Microbulbifer sp. GL-2: one gene and its partner. The protein of the gene in region 2 interacts with the protein of the main gene of each other region in a pairwise test. Links are inferred from orthologs where the notes say so. Each region holds a gene or a part of one and is shown on either strand. Other genes may lie near its edges.

Region 1 (3,229 bases), 2.3 Mb from region 2 along the record:
GATGCAGCGCTGGCCAACGATATTGAAATCGAGCACGCCTGCGAGAAAGCTTGTGCTTGTACCACATGTCACGTGATCGTGCGCGAAGGTTTTTACTCTCTGGAGGAGCCCGATGAGCTGGAAGAGGACCTGTTGGACAAGGCCTGGGGGCTGGAGCCCGAGTCGCGTCTGTCCTGCCAGGCGATTGTTGATGATGAGGACCTGGTGGTGGAGATTCCCAAGTACACCATCAACCAAGTTTCAGAAAAACACTGACCAGCACGGGTATTAAAAAGGAAGCCAAATCATGAAGTGGACTGACATTCACGATATCGCCATTGAGCTCTGTGATACTCACGAAGATGTAGACCCACTCACGGTTAACTTTGTCGACCTGCGCAACTGGGTGATGGCGCTGCCGGATTTCGATGACGATCCCAGTCGCTGTGGTGAGAAAGTTCTGGAGGCCATCCAAGCCGCGTGGATCGAGGAGCGCGATTAGTTGACGGGGTTTGCCGGGTATTGGTATTGGAGTACAAAAGTCGATCAATACCCCGTATAATCCGCCGGCCGCGAAATGCGGTGATCAAAAATTAAGTACCCCCGGCGGGTATGAAAGGAATATCACGGAAGAGCAACTGAGCAGGTTGCTCTTTCTGTATGTAAGTTCAGTTACAAAAATTCAATTTGGAGATAACCATGGCCCTGGAGCGTACCCTTTCCATCATCAAGCCAGACGCAGTAGCTAAAAACGTAATCGGCGAAATTGAGAGCCGTTTTGAGAAGGCTGGTCTGAGCATTGTTGCCATGAAAATGCTGCACCTGTCCCGCGAAAAAGCCGAAGGCTTCTACGCTGAGCACAAAGAGCGTCCTTTCTTCAAAGACCTGGTTGATTTTATGACTTCCGGTCCGGTTGTTGTGCAGGCTCTGGAAGGTGAAAACGCAATCCTCGCCAACCGCGAGCTGATGGGCGCTACCAACCCGAAAGAAGCCGCTGCCGGCACTATTCGCGCTGACTTCGCTGACAGCATCGATGCCAACGCAGTACACGGTTCCGACTCTGCAGAGTCCGCTGCCCGTGAAGTAAGCTACTTCTTCGCTGACGACGAAATCTGCCCGCGCGCTTAATTGGCGCGTTGCAATCGCACCGGTCCGTCCAGACCGGTGCAGCTTTTCCCCGAGGTGAAATGAATGACCACAGAAAAAACCAACCTGCTCGGCCTTTCTGTAGAAAAGCTGGCCGCCTTTTTTGAATCATTGGGCGAGAAGCGCTTTCGCGCTGTTCAGGTTTTAAAGTGGATTCATCAAAATGGGGTAGATGATTTTGCTGAGATGACTAATGTCAGCAAGGCCCTTCGCCAGAAACTGGCGGATGTGGCTGAAATCTGTGCGCCGGAAGTGCTTGAGCAATGGGACTCTGCCGACGGTACACGCAAGTGGCTGATTAAAGTATCCGGTGGCAATGCCATCGAAACGGTTTATATCCCCGACGGTGATCGCGGCACCTTGTGTGTCTCCTCTCAGGTGGGTTGTTCCCTGGATTGCAGTTTCTGCGCGACCGGAAAGCAAGGATTTAACCGCGATTTAACCGCAGCTGAAATAATTGGACAGGTTTGGATTGCATGTAAGTCTTTTGGTCAACTGGATCCGAAAGGACCGCGCAAGGTGACCAACGTGGTTATGATGGGCATGGGTGAGCCATTGCTCAATTTCGATAATGTTGTCGATGCCATGAACCTGATGATGGAAGATAACGCCTACGGTATCTCCAAGCGCCGTGTAACCCTATCTACCTCTGGCGTAGTGCCGGCCCTGGATCGCCTTGCCGATGTCACTGATGTAAGTCTGGCGATTTCCCTGCATGCGCCCAACGATGCGTTGCGCAATGAACTGGTGCCGATCAATAAAAAATACCCGATCGCCATGCTGTTGGATTCTGCCAAGCGCTATATAGATCGTATGCCGGATACCCATCGTAAGATGACCATCGAATATACGCTGATGCGCGAGGTCAATGATCGTCCTGAGCACGCGGAGCAACTGGCGGAGCTGTTACGCGATGTGCCAGTAAAAATTAACCTGATTCCCTTCAATCCTTTTGAGCTTTCCGATTATCAGCGCGTGAGTAATAACGCTTTACGACGCTTCCAGCAGATCTTGCTCGACAAAGGTTATACAGTAACGGTGAGAACCACTCGCGGTGATGATATTGATGCAGCTTGTGGCCAGCTGGCTGGCAGTGTAAATGATCGCACGCGCCGCTCAGAGCGCTATCGTAACGCCGAACGCCCTGTCCGTATTGTTGGCTAACAGCCATATCCACTCAGGGCCGGCTTGCTGATGAATAGCAAAAGTCCGCACCGGCCCCTGTAGCTTCTACCGATCTTACTGGTTCTTAATTGCAGTATCGGTAGGAGAAATTACTTTCATTTTTTCTATGTCTTTCTACACAGCAATGGCTTTTGTGTCTTGCTGATATCGCGCCTATTCAATTTATTTTTATTGGTGTCAACCAAATCACGTGACTCTGCGTTAACAGTCCAGAAGTTTTAAAAATGAATGGAAGTGGCTGCTATAACTTATGAATGCTCAGAAACTGGATTTAAGTGCGATTCCCAGAGTCTTGTCACGACTCTTTTTCCTATCTCTCTTTTTAGTATTGCTAGGTTGTGGTTCTGGGTCGTCCGGTAGTGACGATAATTCAGTGGAGGATGCTGTTGGGGGTGTTGGGGGCTCTGGATCGGATGGCGATACAGAAACTGGCAGTGGAGATGACTCTGATGCTGATGGAGAAACAGATCCTGATAGCGGAGAGGGTAATGCTCCTCAGGAATTGATAGGGAATGCGTTCTCGGGGACCAGTATTGGGCTTTCGTGGGAGGGGGCAGGGGAAATTTATTTTATCTATCGTGATAATACAAAAATTGCAGAGACCTCCAATAATTTCTTTGTGGATCAGGGGCTGTCAGTAAACACTGAATATACTTACTCGGTCACAACGAGCCCAGTGGATGATGTAGTTGAGACGACCAGTGTGGCTGCTAAAACCCTGGTGAATAATACTAACTCAGGTCTCGACAATGGTGCTGAAACCATCATCGTCAATGATCGTATTGCTAACTTTTCTGAGTGTAACAATGCCCGTAGTGTAGTCGACTTGTTGGATGAAGATCTGGATAGCTGTCTTCAGGCGATGCTGGAACTCAATAAGATGGCTGTACACTTGGAAGATATGCGGGCATTTGCTGCT
Region 2 (6,974 bases):
TCTCGAGCAGCTGGCTTCCAGCTATGCCGTACTTACTGAGGATGAAAAAGAGTTGGGCGTTTGCATGGTGGATATTGGTGGTGGTACCACTGATATTGCAGTATTTACCGGTGGTTCGATTCGCCACACTGGGGTGATTCCTATTGCGGGTGATCAGGTCACCAACGATATTGCTATGGCCCTGCGTACGCCGACACCCCATGCGGAAGATTTGAAAATAAAATATGCCTGCGCCCTGGCAAAACTCGCACGGGAAGGTGAAACCATTAAGGTGCCGAGCGTTGGAGACCGGGCACCGAGGGATTTATCCCGGCAGGCACTGGCGGAAGTAGTCGAGCCGCGCTATGACGAACTTTTCACTTTGGTGCAGGCTGAGTTGCGCCGCAGTGGTTTTGAAGACCTTTGCGCAGCGGGTGTGGTTTTAACCGGGGGGTCGTCAAAAATGGAAGGTGCAGTTGAACTGGCTGAAGAAATTTTCCATATGCCGGTAAGACTCGCAATACCACAGGGAATTGCCGGATTGACTGATATTGTGAGCAATCCGATTTACTCCACAGGGGTTGGGTTATTGATGTACGCGATGCAGCAGGAAGAGGCCGCTGAGGGCAGAATACAGCCCACGCGTAACGATAATCCGTGGTGGGATAAAGTAAAGCACTGGTTTCGCGGTAATTTGTAATAGCGTGCAACCAGAATTAGCCGTCCCATAAGGGATTTTTTTTAGGCGTGGCTGTAAAATTCGACATGAGCAAGAAAGGGGAACAGCGATGTTCGAGCTAGTTGATAGCGTACAGGATAAACCTGTCATCAAGGTAATAGGAGTCGGCGGCGGCGGTGGCAATGCTGTAAAGCATATGATTGCCAGTGACGTTGAGGGCGTGGATTTTATTTGCGCAAACACCGACGCTCAGGCGCTGAAGGATATTCAGGCACAAACGATAATGCAGCTGGGTAATACAATTACCCGGGGCTTAGGTGCCGGAGCCAACCCCGATGTTGGCCGTCAGTCAGCACTGGAAGATCGTGATCGTATTGCCGAGGTATTGACCGGAGCGGATATGGTGTTTATCACTGCGGGTATGGGCGGTGGTACCGGTACCGGTGGTGCCCCGATTGTTGCAGAGATTGCCAAAGAGTTGGGAATTCTTACGGTCGCAGTTGTTACCCGTCCATTTAAAATTGAGGGGCGCAAACGCACTGTGGTAGCCGAAGAGGGTATCCTCGAGCTGCGTGACAAAGTTGACTCGTTGATCACTATCCCTAATGACCGCCTGCTTGAAGTGTTGGGCAGTAAGATCACTATGAAGTCTGCCTATAAAGAGGCTGACAACGTGTTGCTGGGTGCAGTGCAGGGAATTGCCGACTTGATGATCCGCCCGGGTATCATGAACGTCGATTTTGCCGATGTGCGCACGGTGATGTCTGAAATGGGCATGGCGATGATGGGGTCCGGTTCGGCTGTTGGTGAGAACCGCTCCCGCGAAGCCGCAGAAAAGGCCGTACGTAGCCCGCTGCTGGATAATGTCAATTTGGCTGGCGCTCGCGGTATCCTGGTAAATATTATTACTGGCAGTGAAGAGGCTGGCTGTCAGGAACTCACCCTGGGTGAATACTCCGAAGTCGGTGAGATTGTTCAGGACATCGCTTCCGATGAAGCTACTGTGGTGATCGGTACCGCGGTAGATGACAAGCTCGGTGACGAGATGCGCGTGACCGTGGTTGCTGCTGGCTTGGGTGAAGGAACTCCTGCGGCGCGCCCGGCAAAAGTGGTAGATAACACTCGTCGTGCTGAAGCCCGAGAGCCTCGTGAAACACGCGATATGCGTGATATGCGTGATATGCGTGAAAGCCATGGCGCTGCGGGGCTTGTATCTCGTGAAACTGCAGATACACGCCCACGGGTGGATGTTGAGCGCCCTAAGCGCCCTGCGCCTGCGCTCAATCCGGCTGACGCTGACATGGAATACCTGGATATTCCAGCATTCCTTCGTCGCCAGGCTGATTAAGCGTCTGTACCACAGAGGCAGTACACCGCTCATGTCCACCCGATTCCAGAATCGGGTGTCGCCTCTGTGGTGCGACCTGTACAGACTTATTCCAGGCCTTAGTGTGAGAAGGTTCTCAAATAGTGGTTCTTCCGAGAGCCCTGGGACCGACAGGTCGATAAAAATAAGATAATTAACAATTTTTTACAGTGCCCGTGGAGCTTGAGATCTTAGAATGCTGTCTTAGCGACTGAGACGTGGCGCTCCAATCTTTGCTTGAGCTATCCTAAAAGGTAGGTGGCGGTGTGTTGAAGTGACCACCCGCTCATAATTGGTATTGGCGTCGCAATTATGCTAATATCGGCGGCTTGCTGCGCTTTATGCGTAGACCACCGACTGGGAAAAGATAGTTTCATGATCAAACAGCGCACGCTTAAAAATGCTATTCGCGCCACTGGCGTAGGTCTGCACACTGGTAAAAAGGTCGTCCTGACCCTTAAACCAGCACCCGTAGACACCGGCATCGTGTTCCGTAGAACCGACTTGGACCCGGTGGTTGAGATTGAGGCCCGTGCGGAGAATGTTGGGGATACCCTGCTTTCCACCACCTTGGTCAAGGGCGATGTACGTATTGCTACCGTTGAGCACCTGCTCTCGGCCATGGCTGGACTTGGTATCGACAATGCGATTGTCGAGCTGTCCGCCCAGGAAGTGCCGATTATGGACGGTAGTGCAGGCCCATTCGTATTCCTGATTCAGTCCGCAGGTATCCAGGAGCAATCTGCAGCGAAGAAATTCCTGCGCATCAAAAAGCCGGTTACAGTTGAAGAGGGCGATAAAGTTGCCAGCTTCCTGCCCTTCGACGGCTTCAAAGTGTCTTTTACTATCGACTTCGATCACCCGGTGTTTCAGGGGCGTAACCTGACCTCCTCTGTGGATTTTTCCAGCACCTCTTTTGTTAAAGAAGTAAGCCGGGCGCGCACTTTCGGTTTTATGCACGAGATTGAATACCTGCGCTCCAAGGGGTTGGTACAGGGTGGATCAGTGGACAATGCCATTGTGATCGACCAGTATCGTATTCTGAACGAGGGTGGGTTACGTTACGAAGACGAATTTGTGAAGCACAAAATTCTCGATGCAATCGGTGACCTCTATCTTCTGGGAACCAGTGTGATCGGTGAGTTCAAGGCCTTTAAATCCGGCCACTCACTGAACAACAAGTCCCTGCGCCACCTGATGACTCAGAAGGATGCCTGGGAAATGGTAACCTTTGAGGGCGAGCAGGAGGCACCTATCTCCTATATCAAACCGATATTGGCAGTTTGATGCTCCCGCAAAAAGCCGGCGTCATATTGCCGGCTTTTTTACGTGCATGATTCACAGAGAAGCCGGCGACAATTCTGGTATCCTTAATTTAATTGGAATTGCCAAATCATTGGTATGAGGTATAGCGCTGAGATAACGTCTCATATCAGTGGCGATCAAAATTACAATATGTCGAACTTCTCCCGCTTGCTATGAAAGTAATCCTGGTCAATGAGCGCGGTGCAACCCGCAGCTTAAATTTTGGCGGCTTGAGTAAGGCGCTGCTGGGGCTGTGCCTGCTCGGTCTCCCTGTCGGTGCATTTTTTCTCGGCGCCAACCTGCCGGTAGCTAAAAGCGACCTGTTCGATGCGCGTACTGCCAAGGCCTGGGAGCGCGCCCTGCGTAAGCAGCAGGAGGAGATTGAGGGAGCCGACCAGGAAGCGCGTGAGCAGCTGGCAGCCCTGACAGTAAAGCTGGCGGAGCTACAGGCCCGCCTCACCCGTCTGGATGCCCTTGGTGAGCGACTCACAGCGGCAGCGAATCTGGATGAGGGCGAGTTCGAGTTCAGCGCTGCCCCCGCTATCGGTGGGCCAGAAGATCCCGGAATTGCCGGTGCCTCAGAACTCCCATACCACCCCCCCGAATTTATTGATGTCATCGGTGATTTGTCACACCAGATTGATGATCGTCAGATGCAGCTCAATACGCTTGAGTCCCTGATGGCAAATCTCAAGCTTGAGGATGAGCAGTTTATCGCCGGGCGCCCGATTACCAAGGGCTGGATGTCCTCCCGCTACGGCTATCGCACCGACCCATTTACCGGGCGTCGCACCTGGCACAAGGGAGTCGATTTCGCCGGAAAAATGGGTTCAGATGTGGTTTCTGTTGCCGCTGGCGTAGTGACCTGGGCTGACGAGCGTCACGGCTATGGTCAGCTGGTGGAGATTAACCATGGCAATGGTTATTCAACACGCTACGGGCATAATAACAACCTCAAGGTTGGCCTTGGTGATGTTGTAAAAAAGGGGCAGGTTATCGCCCAGATGGGTTCCAGTGGCCGCTCAACCGGGCCCCATGTTCACTTCGAAATCTTCAAGAACAATCGCACGGTCGATCCGGCCAGCTACATCCGCCGCACCGGCAGATAACAACTATTCTTCCTTTACGCGTAATTGCCGGCAGCTTGGCATAAGAGTTGCCAGCGGTTGCGCCTTCCTGTTTACTTGCACCCCACGCATAAAGGAGTGTCGGTGCAGCAATCTGCCCAGTATTGGCGCCGACAGCGCACATAAGATAAGTGGTTTCTAGATAATGATTGGCAAACTGATTAAATCGGTCTTTGGTTCAAAAAATGACCGCGAGCTGAAGCGCATGCGACGGGTCGTGGAAAAAGTCAACGCTTTGGAAGAGGATTTCCAAAAGCTGGATGACGCAGCCCTTCGCGCTAAAACAGATGAATTCAAAAAGCGTATAGCGGATGGCGAGACACTGGACCAGCTGCTGCCTGAAGCATTTGCTGCAGTGCGCGAGGCGGGCCGTCGCACCCTGGGCATGCGCCATTTTGATGTCCAGTTGATCGGTGGTATGACGCTGCACGAAGGTCGCATTGCTGAAATGCGTACCGGTGAGGGTAAGACCCTGGTGGCAACTTTGCCAGCCTATCTGAATGCGCTGGAAAGCAAAGGTGTACATATTGTAACGGTGAACGATTACCTCGCTTCCCGTGATGCCAACTGGATGCGCCCCGTTTTTGAATTCCTCGGCCTGAGTGTGGGCGTCATTGTTTCCCAGCAGCACCCTGACGATAAAAAAGCTGCCTATGAGGCCGATATTACCTACGGCACCAATAATGAATTCGGCTTCGATTACCTGCGTGACAATATGGTGTTGCGCAAGGAGGATCGTACCCAGCGCCCACAGAATTTTGCCATCGTGGATGAAGTGGATTCCATCCTGATTGATGAAGCGCGCACACCACTGATTATCTCCGGTGCCGCTGAAGATTCCTCGCACCTCTATATGGCCATGAACAAGCTGATCCCTCAGCTGGAGCGTGCAGAAGAGGGTGGTGAAGGCCACTATACCGTGGACGAGAAATCGCGCCAGGTGGAAATGACCGAGCAGGGGCATTTGCTGATTGAGGAGCTGCTTTCCCGCAGTGGCCTGATGAAGGAAGATGAATCCCTTTATGCACCCGGTAACCTGGGTTTACTGCACCATGTTCACGCCGCTCTTCGTGCGCATGTACTGTTTAACAAGGATGTGGACTATATCGTACAGAATGGCCAGGTGGTGCTGATTGATGAGCATACCGGTCGTACCATGCCGGGACGTCGTTTGTCTGAAGGTCTGCATCAGGCTCTGGAAGCGAAAGAGAATGTACAGATCCAGAGCGAGAGCCAAACTCTGGCTTCCACGACCTTCCAGAACTTATTCCGCTTCTATCCAAAGCTCTCTGGTATGACAGGAACCGCGGATACCGAGGCCTTTGAATTTCAGCAGATTTACGGCCTGGATGTGGTGGTAATCCCCACTAACGTGGATATTCAGCGGGAAGATCTCAACGACCTGGTTTACCTGAGTCAAGAAGAGAAAATGGAAGCAATCATTGAGGATGTGAAGCACTGCCGTGAGAAGCAGGCGCCGATCCTTGTGGGTACTGCTTCAATTGAAACCTCTGAAGAAATGTCGCGCATGCTGCAAAAGGCGGGCATTCAGCATCAGGTTCTAAACGCCAAATACCACGAACGGGAAGCGCAGATTATTGCCCAGGCGGGGCGCCCAGGCGCGGTTACTATCGCCACTAATATGGCCGGTCGCGGTACCGATATTGTGCTGGGTGGTAATTGGGAGGCCGAAGCCGCTGAACTGGCTCAGGAGAAAGGGCGTGAGTTGGCCGAGGCTGAAATCGCCGCAGTAAAAGAGGACTGGCAGAAACGCCACGACCAGGTAATTGGGGCTGGTGGTCTGCATATTATCGGTACCGAGCGCCATGAATCCCGCCGTATCGACAACCAGCTACGTGGTCGCGCAGGGCGCCAGGGTGATCCTGGAATGACCCGCTTCTACCTGTCCCTCGAAGACAACCTGATGCGTATTTTTGCCTCTGATCGGGTGAAAAATTTTATGCAGATGTTGGGTATGGAGCGCGGTGAAGCCATCGAGCACCGCATGGTTTCCAATGCTATCGAGAAAGCGCAGCGTCGCGTTGAAGGTCGCAATTTCGATATCCGTAAGCAGCTGCTGGAATACGATGATGTGGCCAACGACCAGCGCCAGGTAATTTACAGCCAGCGCAATGAACTGCTGGAAGCAGACAAGATCAGCGATACTATTAGCGCTATTCGCGAAGATGTGGTCAACGAAGTGATTTCTGCTTCTGTGCCACCGCAGAGCGTGGAAGAGCAGTGGGATATCCCAGCGCTGGAGAAGCAGCTTTCTGGCGAATTGGGTATCGAGTTGCCGGTACAGCAATGGCTGGATGAAGATCGCACGCTACACGAAGAGAGCCTGCGTGAGAAGCTAGTTACCGCGGCCCAGGAAGCCTATGCAACCAAGGTGGCACGTATCAGCGAATCCTCTGGTGATGAAAACCTGATGCCTACGGTTGAGCGCCAGATTATGTTGCAGGTATTGGACCAGTTGTGGAAAGAGCATCTCTCCAGCATGGATCACCTGAGAGCA

What was found.
Region 1: the proteins of ftsZ (region 2) and rlmN interact in binary tests that used the Escherichia coli proteins (3 or more experiments, as listed by UniProt). The link is inferred for Microbulbifer sp. GL-2 from one-to-one orthologs.

The regions. Positions count from the first base shown.
Region 1 is NZ_AP019807.1:399,622-402,850, reverse strand. The notes cover bases 334-3,229. They hold rlmN (23S rRNA (adenine(2503)-C(2))-methyltransferase RlmN), read left to right. Parts: upstream 334-1,170; coding sequence 1,171-2,289; downstream 2,290-3,229. Other genes in these bases: GL2_RS01810 (cytochrome-c peroxidase), read left to right, coding at 2,561-3,229; ndk (nucleoside-diphosphate kinase), read left to right, coding at 679-1,107; iscX (Fe-S cluster assembly protein IscX), read left to right, coding at 334-481. Outside these bases: fdx (ISC system 2Fe-2S type ferredoxin), read left to right, coding at 1-255; more of iscX, read left to right, coding at 287-333.
Region 2 is NZ_AP019807.1:2,721,389-2,728,362, forward strand. What follows is about bases 1-2,886. They hold ftsZ (cell division protein FtsZ), read left to right. Parts: upstream 1-767; coding sequence 768-2,006; downstream 2,007-2,886. Other genes in these bases: ftsA (cell division protein FtsA), read left to right, coding at 1-679; lpxC (UDP-3-O-acyl-N-acetylglucosamine deacetylase), read left to right, coding at 2,400-2,886. Also shown: more of lpxC, read left to right, coding at 2,887-3,311; GL2_RS11865 (M23 family metallopeptidase), read left to right, coding at 3,503-4,438; preprotein translocase subunit SecA, read left to right, coding at 4,602-6,974. UniProt on the Escherichia coli protein: Essential cell division protein that forms a contractile ring structure (Z ring) at the future cell division site. The regulation of the ring assembly controls the timing and the location of cell division.